4 regions of the Pantoea sp. X-Soil-TKNS-1280 genome follow, and region 1 is predicted to be linked to each of the others. Evidence: predicted binding sites of a transcription regulator. Region 1 holds the regulator's gene; each other region holds the start of a gene.
What was found. The regulator Fur, encoded in region 1, represses iron uptake genes when iron is present. The targets are predictions, from matches to a motif close to ATAATAATGAGAACNACTATCAA.
Positions count from the first base shown of each region.

Region 2: the regulator Fur is predicted to act here: its motif matches at 1,578-1,600, upstream of AC6I8X_RS16435 (TonB-dependent receptor domain-containing protein).
Region 3: the regulator Fur is predicted to act here: its motif matches at 1,525-1,547, upstream of AC6I8X_RS22635 (TonB-dependent siderophore receptor).
Region 4: the regulator Fur is predicted to act here: its motif matches at 1,387-1,409, upstream of AC6I8X_RS24610 (TonB-dependent siderophore receptor).

Region 1 covers NZ_AP035962.1:1,253,728-1,256,885, forward strand. Annotated here, with positions in the region: gene glnS (glutamine--tRNA ligase) at 1-866, shown strand, start outside; gene AC6I8X_RS05830 (hypothetical protein) at 1,103-1,498, shown strand; gene fur (ferric iron uptake transcriptional regulator) at 1,557-2,003, opposite strand; gene fldA (flavodoxin FldA) at 2,358-2,888, opposite strand; gene ybfE (LexA regulated protein) at 3,011-3,158, opposite strand, start outside.
Region 2 covers NZ_AP035962.1:3,560,049-3,563,206, forward strand. Annotated here, with positions in the region: gene AC6I8X_RS16435 (TonB-dependent receptor domain-containing protein) at 1-1,445, opposite strand, end outside; gene AC6I8X_RS16440 (Rdx family protein) at 1,691-1,987, shown strand; gene AC6I8X_RS16445 (LysR family transcriptional regulator) at 1,990-2,865, opposite strand; gene AC6I8X_RS16450 (DUF554 domain-containing protein) at 2,938-3,158, opposite strand, start outside.
Region 3 covers NZ_AP035963.1:575,166-578,323, forward strand. Annotated here, with positions in the region: gene AC6I8X_RS22620 (inositol phosphate phosphatase SopB) at 1-173, shown strand, start outside; gene AC6I8X_RS22625 (hypothetical protein) at 180-533, shown strand; gene AC6I8X_RS22630 (AraC family transcriptional regulator) at 644-1,429, opposite strand; gene AC6I8X_RS22635 (TonB-dependent siderophore receptor) at 1,588-3,158, shown strand, end outside.
Region 4 covers NZ_AP035964.1:291,463-294,620, forward strand. Annotated here, with positions in the region: gene AC6I8X_RS24600 (class I SAM-dependent methyltransferase) at 1-1, shown strand, start outside; gene AC6I8X_RS24605 (MurR/RpiR family transcriptional regulator) at 7-918, opposite strand; gene AC6I8X_RS24610 (TonB-dependent siderophore receptor) at 1,451-3,158, shown strand, end outside.

The sequences.
Region 1 (3,158 bases):
TGATGTCGAAGCGCAAGCTGACGCAGCTGGTGAGCGAGAAGATCGTCGAAGGCTGGGATGATCCGCGTATGCTGACCGTTTCCGGTCTGCGCCGCCGTGGTTACAGCGCCGCCTCGATTCGTGAGTTCTGCCGCCGCATTGGCGTAACCAAGCAGGACAACATCGTGGAAATGGCGTCGCTGGAGTCATGCATTCGTGACGATCTCAACGAGAACGCACCGCGTGCGATGGCGGTCCTCGATCCGCTGAAAGTGGTGATTGAGAATCTGCCTGCGGGTCATGAAGAAATTATCACCATGCCAAACCATCCCAACAAACCGGAGATGGGTACGCGTGATGTGCCGTTCAGCCGCGAAGTGTGGATCGATCGTGCGGATTTCCGTGAAGAAGCCAATAAACAGTACAAACGTCTGGTGCTGGGCAAAGAAGTTCGTCTGCGTAATGCTTACGTGATCCGTGCAGAGCGCGTGGCGAAAGATGAAGAAGGCAATATCACCTGCATCTACTGTAGCTGTGACGTTGATACCCTGAGCAAAGATCCGGCTGATGGCCGCAAGGTGAAGGGTGTGATCCACTGGGTTTCCGCGATCCACGCGTTACCTGCGGAATTCCGTCTCTACGATCGTCTGTTCAGCGTGCCAAATCCGGGAGCGGCTGAGGATTTCCTCACCACCATTAACCCGAATTCACTGGAAATCAAACAGGGCTTTGTCGAGCCTGGACTGCGTGACGCCGATGCGCTGGCGCCGTATCAGTTTGAACGTGAAGGTTATTTCTGCGCGGACAGCGTTTACTCACAGCCCTCTAAGCTGGTGTTTAACCGCACTGTCGGTTTACGTGATACCTGGGCGAAAATCGGCGATTAATCCTTTTTGTCGTTATCACCATATCATCATGAAAGGGCGAGCAATCGCCCTTTTTTATTGGCTGTAATTTCGGGCTGGCAACCTTTTATGCTGTGGGGTGTGAAATGCGTTTGTTACCGGGATTTGCAACTAATCTGACTTTAGTAAAATTAATCCATTTGCGAGTGTGAAAAACTGTATTTCAGGTAGGCTATGCGCTCCCAGACGTTGCTCCGCGGGTTGAAAAAGGAAAAAAAATGACGAGTCTCGCTCAGGAAGCCAAACACAGCGTAGTGGTTTTACATCAGCTTATAGAACGTATTTTTAATCAGTCAGAGGGCACTGACGACAGCATTGAGTTGTTTCTCTCGCATTTTCACCCGGATTTCAAAATGGTGACCCCGCAGGGTAAACAGCTGGATTTAAATGCGATGGAGGTGTTGTTCCGCCAGTTGCGTGGTCAGCGGGAAGGGATGCGTATCGCGACCAGCGAACATGCCATCATTTCACAGCAAAGCCAGGAAGTGACCATTCAATATCGTGAGTTGCAGATGATGAACGGCAACAACCAGAGTCGTATTTCTCTGGCGGTGCTGGATTGCACCACCTCCATTCCGCGCTGGCGTTACCTGCAGGAAACGCTGGTTCTGTAATCTCAGGAATAAAAAAACCGGTGCCAGGCACCGGTTTTTTCATACTGCATAGCACATTTTATTGCTTATCGTGGAGCGTCTCGTCTTCGCGGCAGTCTCCCAGCGCACAGTGGCCGTACAGGTACAGGCTGTGGTTGGTGAGTTTGATACCGTGACGTGTTGCGATTTCACGTTGACGCGTCTCAATAGACTCATCACTGAACTCGATCACTTTGCCACAATCCAGGCAGATCAAGTGGTCATGATGATGCTGTTGCGTCAGTTCAAAGACGGATTTGCCACCTTCAAAGTTATGACGAGTCACGATACCCGCGTCATCAAACTGGTTAAGAACGCGATATACCGTTGCCAGACCAATCTCTTCGCCCATGTCGATCAGGCGTTTGTACAAATCTTCCGCACTGACGTGATGGCACTCGGGTTCCTGAAGCACTTCCAGAATTTTCAGTCTGGGTAGAGTGACTTTCAGGCCAGCCTTCTTCAATGCGGAGTTGTTGTCAGTCATGCGGATATTGTCCTGTTACTTTGCTAGTCACTTGCGGCGCAGGGCCTTGAATGTCGATCACGCGCATTCTCATTTGCGTCTCATTATAGAACTCAAGCAGTGAAATGAAAACCAAGGGCACGTCCTGAAATCACCAATGGCTGTAGGGAAAAATGTCGCTAACGCCGGCGGGGATCGTACAGGTCTTTGTTTCCATTTCACTCAGCCTCATTCTGATGCCAGAGGAATAAGCGGATGACCGTTACGGGTATTCTACAGATTTGCAGGTAAAAGTTAAAAAAACGTGGCTATTATTTTTATAGGAATTTCCGATTCTCAATGTGAGCCAGCGCCCACATTGAGTAGGAAAGGGGATCAGGCTTCGATAATGTCTTTCAGCTGCAGCTCATCGAAAATCTGTTTCACCCACTTATCAACACGTTCGTTGGTCAGTTCCGGCTGACGATCTTCATCGATAGCCAGACCAAGGAAGTGTTTGTCATCGGCCAGACCTTTGGACGCTTCGAAGTGGTAACCCTCGGTCGGCCAGTGACCGACAATCACCGCACCATTTGGCTCGATAATGTCACGGATGGTGCCCATCGCATCGCAGAAGTATTCTGCATAATCTTCCTGGTCACCACAGCCGAACAGCGCAACCAGTTTGCCATTGAAGTCGATCTCTTCCAGCGTCGGGAAGAAATCATCCCAATCACACTGTGCTTCGCCGTAGTACCAGGTCGGAATGCCCAGCAACAGAATATCGAATGCTTCGAGATCTTCTTTAGTGCTCTTGGCAATGTCATGCACTTCGGCCACGTCTTTACCCAGTTGTTTCTGGATCATTTTTGCAATGTTTTCAGTGTTGCCGGTATCGCTGCCGAAGAAAATGCCTACGATTGCCATGGGTTAAGTGACCTCTTAAATCCTGATATTGAATATGTGATGACAGCGAATGATAGCAGACCGGGCAAAGTGGCGGAACTTGTAAAGCCGTGACTTTTGTTCCTGCGTGCGGTCTGCGCCTGTTACGACAGTTTGAGCTGCGCCAGCAGCATTTGTTCAATTAATTCGCTGCGGCTGATGTTTTGTTGCTCAGCCAGGGTGTTGAGTGCATCAACGGCCTCGCTGCTCATTTTCAGCTCAACACGACGCAATCCTCGCACTTTATCGCGT
Region 2 (3,158 bases), 2.0 Mb from region 1:
AGCGTTTCCACATCACCCGTAGAAAGATCCGCATCACCACCCGCCAGGCTGGAAAGATTTTGCGGCTTGGTATTCTGGTAAGCGTAACGTACCCCAGGAATGATCGAGAAGGTGTGACCATTCAGATCCCAGCTCATCGTATCTTCAGCATAGACGCCAAAGCTCCAGGTGCGGCTATCCGCTTCAGGTCGGGTGATGTTGTTGTACGAGGTCTGTGCCGGATCCAGCCAGTATGGACGCTCGGTTTTGGCGATACTGCCGTTCAGGCCGTAGCGGAAGTTGTTAAACAACCAGCTTTTTTCTCCTTTGGTTTCAAAGCCAAAGGTTTTGGTGTTGTAGTTTGAATAGATGTTGTGGGCTTCAACCGAACCGGCATCTGGCGCTGCGGTATCATCGTGCGCTTCGGTTTGCTGGTAATAGATGCTGCTTTCGAGGCTGTCCACCAGCAGGTTGTTATCTGGCGTCCAGAGATCTTTCAGCATGCCGCTCCAGCGCCGCGTCTGGCTGCTCTGATCGGCTCGACCATAAATAGTTGTGGTGCTGCTGCCCCAGTAATCGAAGTTGGTGTGGTTGGTTTTGTGATAGTAATCCAGGGTAGCGCTGAACTGGTGTTCGCTGTTCGGCTGCCAGATACCGGTGGCGGCGATGGCATCGGAGTGCCAGTTCGCCGGATACGCATCAATGGTTCCGCTGTTGTTGCGGGTTTCCTGGCCGTCACGACGGCTGATCACCACAATACCACGCAGGGTTTCATCGCCTGCTGCGGCAGTGATGCCATTGTGCCAGCTGCGGTTGGAAGAGTCGTAGTCACTCTGGTAACCGAAGTAGGTTTGTTTGGTGGGCGACAGGTAGTCATCCGGGGATTTTGGCCGGAATGAAACCGAGCCGCCAAGCGCCAGGTTCTTGTTGGAAACATCGGTCGCGCCTTCGACGATACCCACGGATCCATACATATAAGGATCGATATAGTCGCGACCAATCCCGAAGGTGCCTGAACCGGCACGGCCCACTGAACTGCGTCCGGTGGCTAAAGGCTGTTCAATGCCGTCTACGTCAATGGAAACGCGGTTATCTTCCAGGCCACGAATGTTATAACCGGTATAACCGCCACGGTCCCCGGTATATCCACTCTTGCCGGTGTTGCTGCCGCCAGCGGCACCCGGCGCGGTAACCAGCGGCTGATAACGCATAATGGAGCCAAAATCATTACCACCCTGTTTCTGCAACTCCTCGGCAGAAAGCGTGGTACGGCTACCGGCAACCAGCGGTTGTTTCGGCGCAGTGACCGTCATCACCGGTTCATTTGTGGTGTTTTTTTTGCCTGAAATCGCCAGATCCTGATTGTCGCTGGTGGCTGCATAGCCGCAGGCTGCATGGATGGCGGATGCCAGCACCGCTGTTTTAAACAGACGCTGTGAGGTGAACCCCTGAAAAATTGGAGACATAGACGCGAAATACCTTGTTAATTGTTAGTATTCGCTCACGTGTTTGCTGCCAGAAAACCACAGTTTTTGTATAAAAAACCGTAAAAAGTTACAGACTTTTTTTATGTTATAAATGATTTCGTCAGGAATGTAATGCAAGTGGTAATCATTATCAATACCATTTACACTAAGATGTATCTTAGACAGCACATTTTGTTAACCGCAGTTAACTTATTACTAATCAATCAATTAAGATGAGCGATGAAATGACACACAAACCAGCGGTGAATATTCATTACTGTACGCAATGCAACTGGCTGCTGCGCTCAGCGTGGATGGCACAGGAGCTGCTGCATACTTTTGCTGACGATTTAGCTTCCGTCACCTTGCAGCCCGGCACCGGTGGCGTGTTTGAGATAACCATCGATGGCAAGGTGATTTGGGAGCGTAAACAGGAAGGCGGTTTTCCCGACGCCGCCGCATTAAAGCAGCGGGTGCGTGATTATTGTTTCCCGGATCGCGAGCTGGGGCACGTGGATAAGAAGAAACCGACCGGGAATTGAGGTCAGGCGACCTCATGCTCCTGCGGCCATAACAGCCGGTCCTGCGCGGTACTTAAGGTCACGATCGCCGGGTGATAAATCGCGAAAGGTTCCGCCAGCGGGCACACCATATATTTACCCAGTGCGCTGGGAATAAACTCGGAGCGCGGTAAAAATGCCGCGCCATCAAAACCCTGTTCCATCATTTCCAGTACCAGACGCGGTTCTGAAACTTTAATGGTGATATTCACCTGATCGAGGCTACTGAACAGTTTACTGCGCATCACTTCATAGGTCCCTTCCCCGCCGATGCGGTGCAACAACATCAGTGGAATGCCGCTCAGGTCACTGAACTGCAAGGCTTTCCCAGCCAGCATCGGGCTATAGTGGGAAGAAATCACCGCAATAGTATCAATCGGTTCCAGCTCACGGATAAACCAGGGCTGACGATCGCCAGGGACCTGCATCAGCGCAATATCCACGGTGTTATCCAGCAGCATCGCTTCCAGATGGCTGGAATCAGACACAATCACATTGATGTCCCAGTCAGGACGGTTGCGGTAGTAATCCATCAGGATCGTGTTGAAATAGCGCAGATAAAGATAGGAGATACCAATATTCACCCGGCGCTGTTTACGCGTGGCGATGGTGATGGTCTGGCGTTTGAGTTGATTAACCCGGCTTAAGATGTCGCAGGCCTGGCGATAGAGAAAGGTTCCGGCCTCGGTCAACACCATACGACGTGGTGTGCGGGTAAACAGCGGTGAACCAATTTCCTCTTCCAGCTCCTGCAAACGCTTACCCAGCGGCGGTTGTGCGATGTTCAATAGCTTCGCGGCCTTACTGATGGAGCCTTGTTCCGCTATCGTGCAAAAGTAATGCAATCGTTTGAGATCCATGATGACTCCGCGCGTTTTCCCGCGCTTATTTTAGCATGGCTAACCACGATCCAACCGCGGCTGACGTGTTGCTTAGTGGATATACATCGTCCACAGATAACTGACCGGCATCACCAGTATCAACGCGGGCAGCATATTGGCGACCGGGAAAGATTTAATCCCCGCGATGCGGAAACCGGCTGCCAGCATGATAAATCCACCTGCTGCGGTAAAGTCACTCATCATGGTCGGCGAGGTGTGCGGCATAATCAGCACCGCCGCTGAAGCCAGCACCAGCTGAATAATCAGCTGCG
Region 3 (3,158 bases), on a different replicon from region 1:
TCCTGGTTAATGGTGGTAATGCAGAGGTTCAGGCGTATAACACCAGTGTTGCAGGTAATAAAGTCATTAAGTCCTTACCTCTTCCCGGAATGAATCTGTCATTTAATGAGCGTATTGGAAACAACCAGGTATTGAAAGCAACACAAGGGTTATCAAAACTGGTTTATAGCTGAGGAATTATGTCGAATATTATTTATAGTCTTTATGACGCTCTCGGGTTGGAAATAGACGGTGATGACCCGGTTTTAATCGTTGATAAGGAACTGACCATTTACTTCAATGAGTCAGACCATACGCTGGAGATGTGTTGTCCTGTTGGGCCATTGCCCAACACGGTAGATGATTTGCAAAGAGTCTTGCAACTTAACTATTCCAGCCCGGTGATGCTGGCAACGGATGCCGATAAGACTGCGCTGTTAGCCCTGTTACGCCTTCCGGCAACCAGTTCTGCGGCAGAAGTAGAATCGGGACTCCACCAACTCATCAGCGTGTGCCGCATGCTATGTAAAAATGGCTTTTCCAACACAGTATAGTTTTGAACGGGCGTTGAGAAACAGGGAAGATCAACGGGCGAAATTAGCACGGATACCCTTGCCCGATGCCCCACTACAGGCGGGCATCGGTGATCATCAGGCTGGCGATTTCACCCTGAAATCCGCAAAAAACGCTGTGGCGTATCACCCAGCAAACGGCGGAACATGGAGATAAACGCGCTGGGACTTTGATAGCCGAGCTGACTGGCAATGCGTAGTACCGGTTGTCCCTGTGCCAGTTGCACCAGCGCTTCTGATAATCGCAATTGCTGCCGCCATTGCGTAAAGGTAATACCGGTTTGATCGCGGAACAGACGCGCCAGGGTACGCGAGCTGGCCCCAACGCGATTGCCCCACTCTTCCAGCGTGTCACTACTGGCCGGAGTTTGCAGCAACTGCTGGCAAATGTTCATCAGACGACGATCGGCAGGTAACGGCAACACACAGACCGCCCCTTCGGGTGCGCGATGGATTTCATCCAGCAACAACGGTGTAATCAGTTCCACCCGCAACGGATCGGGGTTAGATTGTTGTTCCATCTCCACCAGCGTCTGCATTAACGCCTGGAGCAAGGGCGAAATCATCATGCTGCGAGCTTCCGGCCAGAAGGTGCAAGCCACCACCGGTTCCAGATACAGACTCAGGCTGCGAATATCGCTCAGTGCCGTTAACGCATGAGGTAAAGTCCCCGGCAGCCACAGCGCCCTGCCCGGTGTTAATGTCCATGATGCGCTGTGCGTCTGCACCCGCATCACTCCCTGCAAACAGAGCACCAGCTGCGCCACTTCATGGGCATGCCAGCGCTCCTCACGCCCCGCGTGATAATGCATTTCCCGTGTGGTTAATAAGGGTAAGGTCGGGCTGGCATCGGTTAGCCGTGGTTTGTTCAACACCATCACATCCAATCCTGTCAGATTGCCGATTGCTGTCCGCTTTGCGTTATTGAACCAACCAATCGCGCGAAGCCGCCAGCGCGGCGCTATCAAATAAAATAGTAATGATTATCATTTGTATCACTATTTATGGCCGTTGGACTATATCGGGGATAAAAATCTTGCGTCATCGCACTTTTCAACGCACACCACTGAACGCCTTACTGCTGGTGTTGTTCAGCAGCACACCGGCATTGGCGGCTGATAACAATAATAATTCGCATGACAATACGCTGACCGTCACCGCCAATAACGTGGATACCGATGGCGGTGATGCCGACAGCTGGAACCAGGTGGCGAAAAAAGCGGATTCTGCCACCAAAAGCAGCCGCCCGTTAATCGAAACACCTCAAAGCATCTCGGTGATCACTCAGGCGCAGATGGCTTCCCAGGGTGCACTGAACGTGGCCCAGGCGTTGCGTTATAACAGCGGCATCGGCTCCGAAGGCGGTGGCGCAGATTACCGTTTCGATGATATCTACATTCGTGGTTTCGCGGCTGACGAGTTCCTGGATGGCCTGCGTCTGCCTACGGTGACTTACTGGTCACGTCCGAGTTTCGATACTTTCCTGCTGGATCGCGTCGAAGTGGTCAAAGGCCCGGACTCAGTGACCTTTGGTCAGGCTAGCCCGGGCGGCGTGGTTAACCTGGTGAGCAAACGTCCCACCGCCGAACCTATCCACCAGATTTTTGTCAGCACCGGTAGCCATAATCTGTTTCAAACCGGGCTGGATCTCTCCGGCGCGCTGGATAATGACGAACACTGGCTGGGCCGTATTACCGGCACCTGGTCTCGTAACGACACCCAGGTCGATTACACCAAATATAAACACTATGACATCGCCCCGGCGCTGACCTGGCAGCCCAATGACGACACGCGTCTGACGCTGCTCGGGCAGTTCCGCAAAGATCCCTACGCCGGGTTTTATAACCAGATGCCGCTGGAAGGGAGCTTAATCCACCTCGCGCAGGGCAATTACTCCGACAGCTTCTACGGCGGCCAGCCGGGCTTTGATTACTATCGTCGCGAGCAGGCCAGCATCGGCTATGACTTTATGCATAAGTTCGATGACAGCTGGAGCCTGCACCAGAACCTGCGTTATCTGCACACCAGCAGCGATTACCAGATGGTCTACCCGACCAATACTGTGGTTGATGGCTCGGCGACGGTAAGCCGTGACAGCATGCGCGTGATCGAATCCTTCAATGCGTTTGATGTCGATACTAACCTGCAAGGCAATCTGTATACCGGCCCGGTTAACCATGCGGTGACGGTGGGCATGGATTATGTGCACGACGATTTACGTCAGAACAGCGGCTACGGTACTGCGTCTGATATCAGCTATCTCAACCCGGATTACAGTACGCCGGTTGCAAGCCCGTCGATTGATAACCACAGTCGTTCTTTTATGACCCAGCTGGGTTTTTACCTCCAGGACAGCATGAAGTGGAACCACTGGATCCTCAATCTCGGCGGACGTTATGACAAAGCGCAAAGCCGCGCGCAGAACTGGGTCACCGATACCCGCACCGAGCTGAACGACTACGCCACGACCGGTCGCGCCGGTCTGATGTACCATTTTGACAATGGGATTGCGCCCTATATCAGCTATGGCACATCGTTCCAGCCGCAGTCCGGCACCTCCTGGGCGGGCGATCCCTTTAAGCCGACCAAAGGCAAACAGTCGGAGGT
Region 4 (3,158 bases), on a different replicon from region 1:
AGCCATTTATGACGACTTGTTCTTACGCGCACCTGGACGGGTCAGCGCATTGCTGATCTCATACAGCTTGCTCATGCTGGTCATGGTGGCAACCGGTGCTGCGGCGGCCAGCCCCAGCACCAGGATTTCCAGGCAGATCATCGGCGTGGCATGTACAGGCATCTTGTCAGCCGAACGACTGCGCGGAATTTCAATCATCACATCAGCATGCTGCGCGAAAATACTGTCGGGTGTGGCGGTTAGCAGCACAATTTTCATCCCCAACCGCTGAGCTTCTGCCAGGGTCACCAGCCCTTCCGGGTGCGCACTGCTCTGCACCAGCATAATCAGCACATCCGCGTGGCGCATATCAGCAATCTGTTCACTCAGCGAAATGCCGGTGCGGTTAAGCACATACGAGGGAGTGCCATTGCGTTTGAACAGCCGCGCGGTGTAATCCGCCAGGATGGCGGATGCGCCAATACCGAAAATCGCCACCCGCTCCGCCTGCTGCAACAAGCCGATGGCCTGCTGAATAGCCTGACGATTGGCCGGTGCCGCCAGCATCTCGCAACTGATGCGATAACTGTCGAGCACGAAATCGATGCTGCCCCGCGCATCCTGTGAGAGTTCATTGACGGTCACCGCCACTCGCGCCGGTGAACGGCGGGTGACACCCAGATATTCGGCAATCACAATCTTCAGATCCCGGAAGCCAGAAAAACCCAGCGCCTGGATAGCGCGAATCACCGTGGCGTCAGAAGTCTGGGTATCAATCGCAATCTCCAGCGCGGTTTTATCCAGCACGGCACTGCGATGCTGGTGAATGTGCTGCGCGACTTTTAACAGCCGGGGAGTTAACAGATGCTTATTAGCGTGGAAGCGTTCGCCATAGAGATCATAGGGTTTTTTACTGATTTTGGGATTGGACTCAGTCACCGGAGTTAAACACCTTATAAATTATACAGTTAATCAGCCTTTTTTCATTTTCTGTCACGTTTTCAGGCTAACTTTCGGGCCGTTTTGCTTGATAGTAAAGCCTGAACAGGCCCGCTAAGTAAAGAATGGCCGATGGTTATTTAATCAGCCATGGCGTCGCATTCGCTCATTATTCTTCTGAATATTAAGAATACCTTAATTTATGAATTAATAAGTTCAACGCAATAATCCATCAAAAGTATCGTTGCCAATCCCTTCCTGCCAGAGAAATGTAGTGCAATGATGGCAAATATTATGATGCTACATCAACTACTACATTTACAACATATCATAATGATTTTAAATAAAATTATTCACTACATTATATTTATCAATGTCAGGAAATAATGTTTTCTCCTGATTGAGAATCTCCATTTTTTATTTAGGTGAATGATTTATTTTCCCTGAAATAACAAGAAATGGTTGTAAATGAAAATCAATCTCATTAGTATCCAGCTTTCAAAATAATTCTCTTTGATGCGGATTTAGTTAAATGAAGTATCTTTCTTTCTTTTCACCAGCGGTGAAATATACGCTTTCTGGGTCACAGGTCTTACTGGCATCAACGCTTCTCTATGGTCATTCTGCCGCAGCGGCAGAAACCACCCAGGATCAAACCCTGACAGTGACTGCCGATCAGTCTTCCACCAGCAACACCGGCAGTTATAACCAGGATGATGCGGCGGCAACGCTCAGAACCAATACGCCGCGTAATGAAACGCCACAGTCAATCAGCGTGGTGACACCCCAGGTAATGAAGGATTACCAGGTCACCAGCCTGAACGATGCCGTGAAGTTTGTCAGTGGCGTGACCCAGGGCAACACGCTGGGCGGCACCGAGGATGGCTTCGTGAAGCGTGGATTCGGTTCCAACACCGACGGATCGATCTTTATCGACGGCGTGCGCAGCAACCAGGGACTGACCATGGACTCCAGCATCGACCATGTGGAAGTGCTGAAAGGCTCTTCTTCCCTGCTGTACGGCATCCTTAACCCTGGCGGCATCATTAACCTGGTGAGTAAAAAGCCGCAGTATGAGTGGAACACCCATATCAGCGGCGAGTCCAGCAGCTATGGCGGCGGCACTGGCATGGTGGATATCACCGGCCCGCTGGGTAATGGCTTTGCCTTCCGCATGGTGGCGGAACGCCAGCGCGAAGATTACTGGCGCAATTTCGGCGTGAATGAACACACCCTGCTGGCCCCTTCACTGAGCTGGTATGGCGAGCGTGCCACCTTCAACATCAGTTACGTCGAGTACAAATACGATGTGCCTTACGATCGCGGTACCGCCTTTATCAACGGTAAACCGGTCGATATTCCTTACAACCGTCGCCTCGATGACAGTGCCAACCATGCGTGGGGCAAAAACAAACGCCTCAACGTCAGCTATGGCTACAACCTGGATGATACCTGGGACACCCACCTGAACTATGGCTGGATGCAGCGCCGTTACGACAGTAACGAAGTACGCGCCACGGCGATTAACACCACCACCGGCATTGTGTCACGCCGTGCGGATGCCAACCGTGGCTTCAACCATCAGACCGAGTACGTTTCCTGGGATGTCAGCGGCTCACCGGTGATCGCCGGGATGCAGCATGACCTGCTGCTGGGCGTTGATTATGAGCAAAATGAAACCTACAAGGCACGTTCTTATCGCGGTACCGTTTCCCGTACTTTTAACATGTACGATCCGGTGTATGGTGAGGAGCCGGTACTCAGCGACAGCACTTACAATGACGCGCTGAGTAATCTGCGCACCAACCTGTACAGTCGTTCGCTGTTTGCCAAAGACAACATCCATCTGACGGATAAGTGGATCGCGGTACTGGGTGGACGCTTCCAGCGTTATACGCAAACTTCCAGCAACGGTTTTATCAACCCGGAAACCACCCTGAACGATCGTGGCAACGCCTTCCTGCCGCAGCTGGGCGTGGTGTATAAAGTGTTGCCGGATGTCTCGCTGTACGGCAGCTACAGCAAGTCCTTCACCCCGTCCACGCAGACCGACGATAACGGTGATGTCGCCTCCACTGAGAAAGGCACTACCTGGGAAGTGGGTTCGAAATGGCAGGTCGCACCGAATCTGGCCGCCACGCTGGCGCTGTACCGTATTGATGAAAGCGATATGTCGATCTTTATCAACGGTGTGACGCGCAACATTCCCAAAGCCCGCTCGACCGGGGCGGAACTGGAAG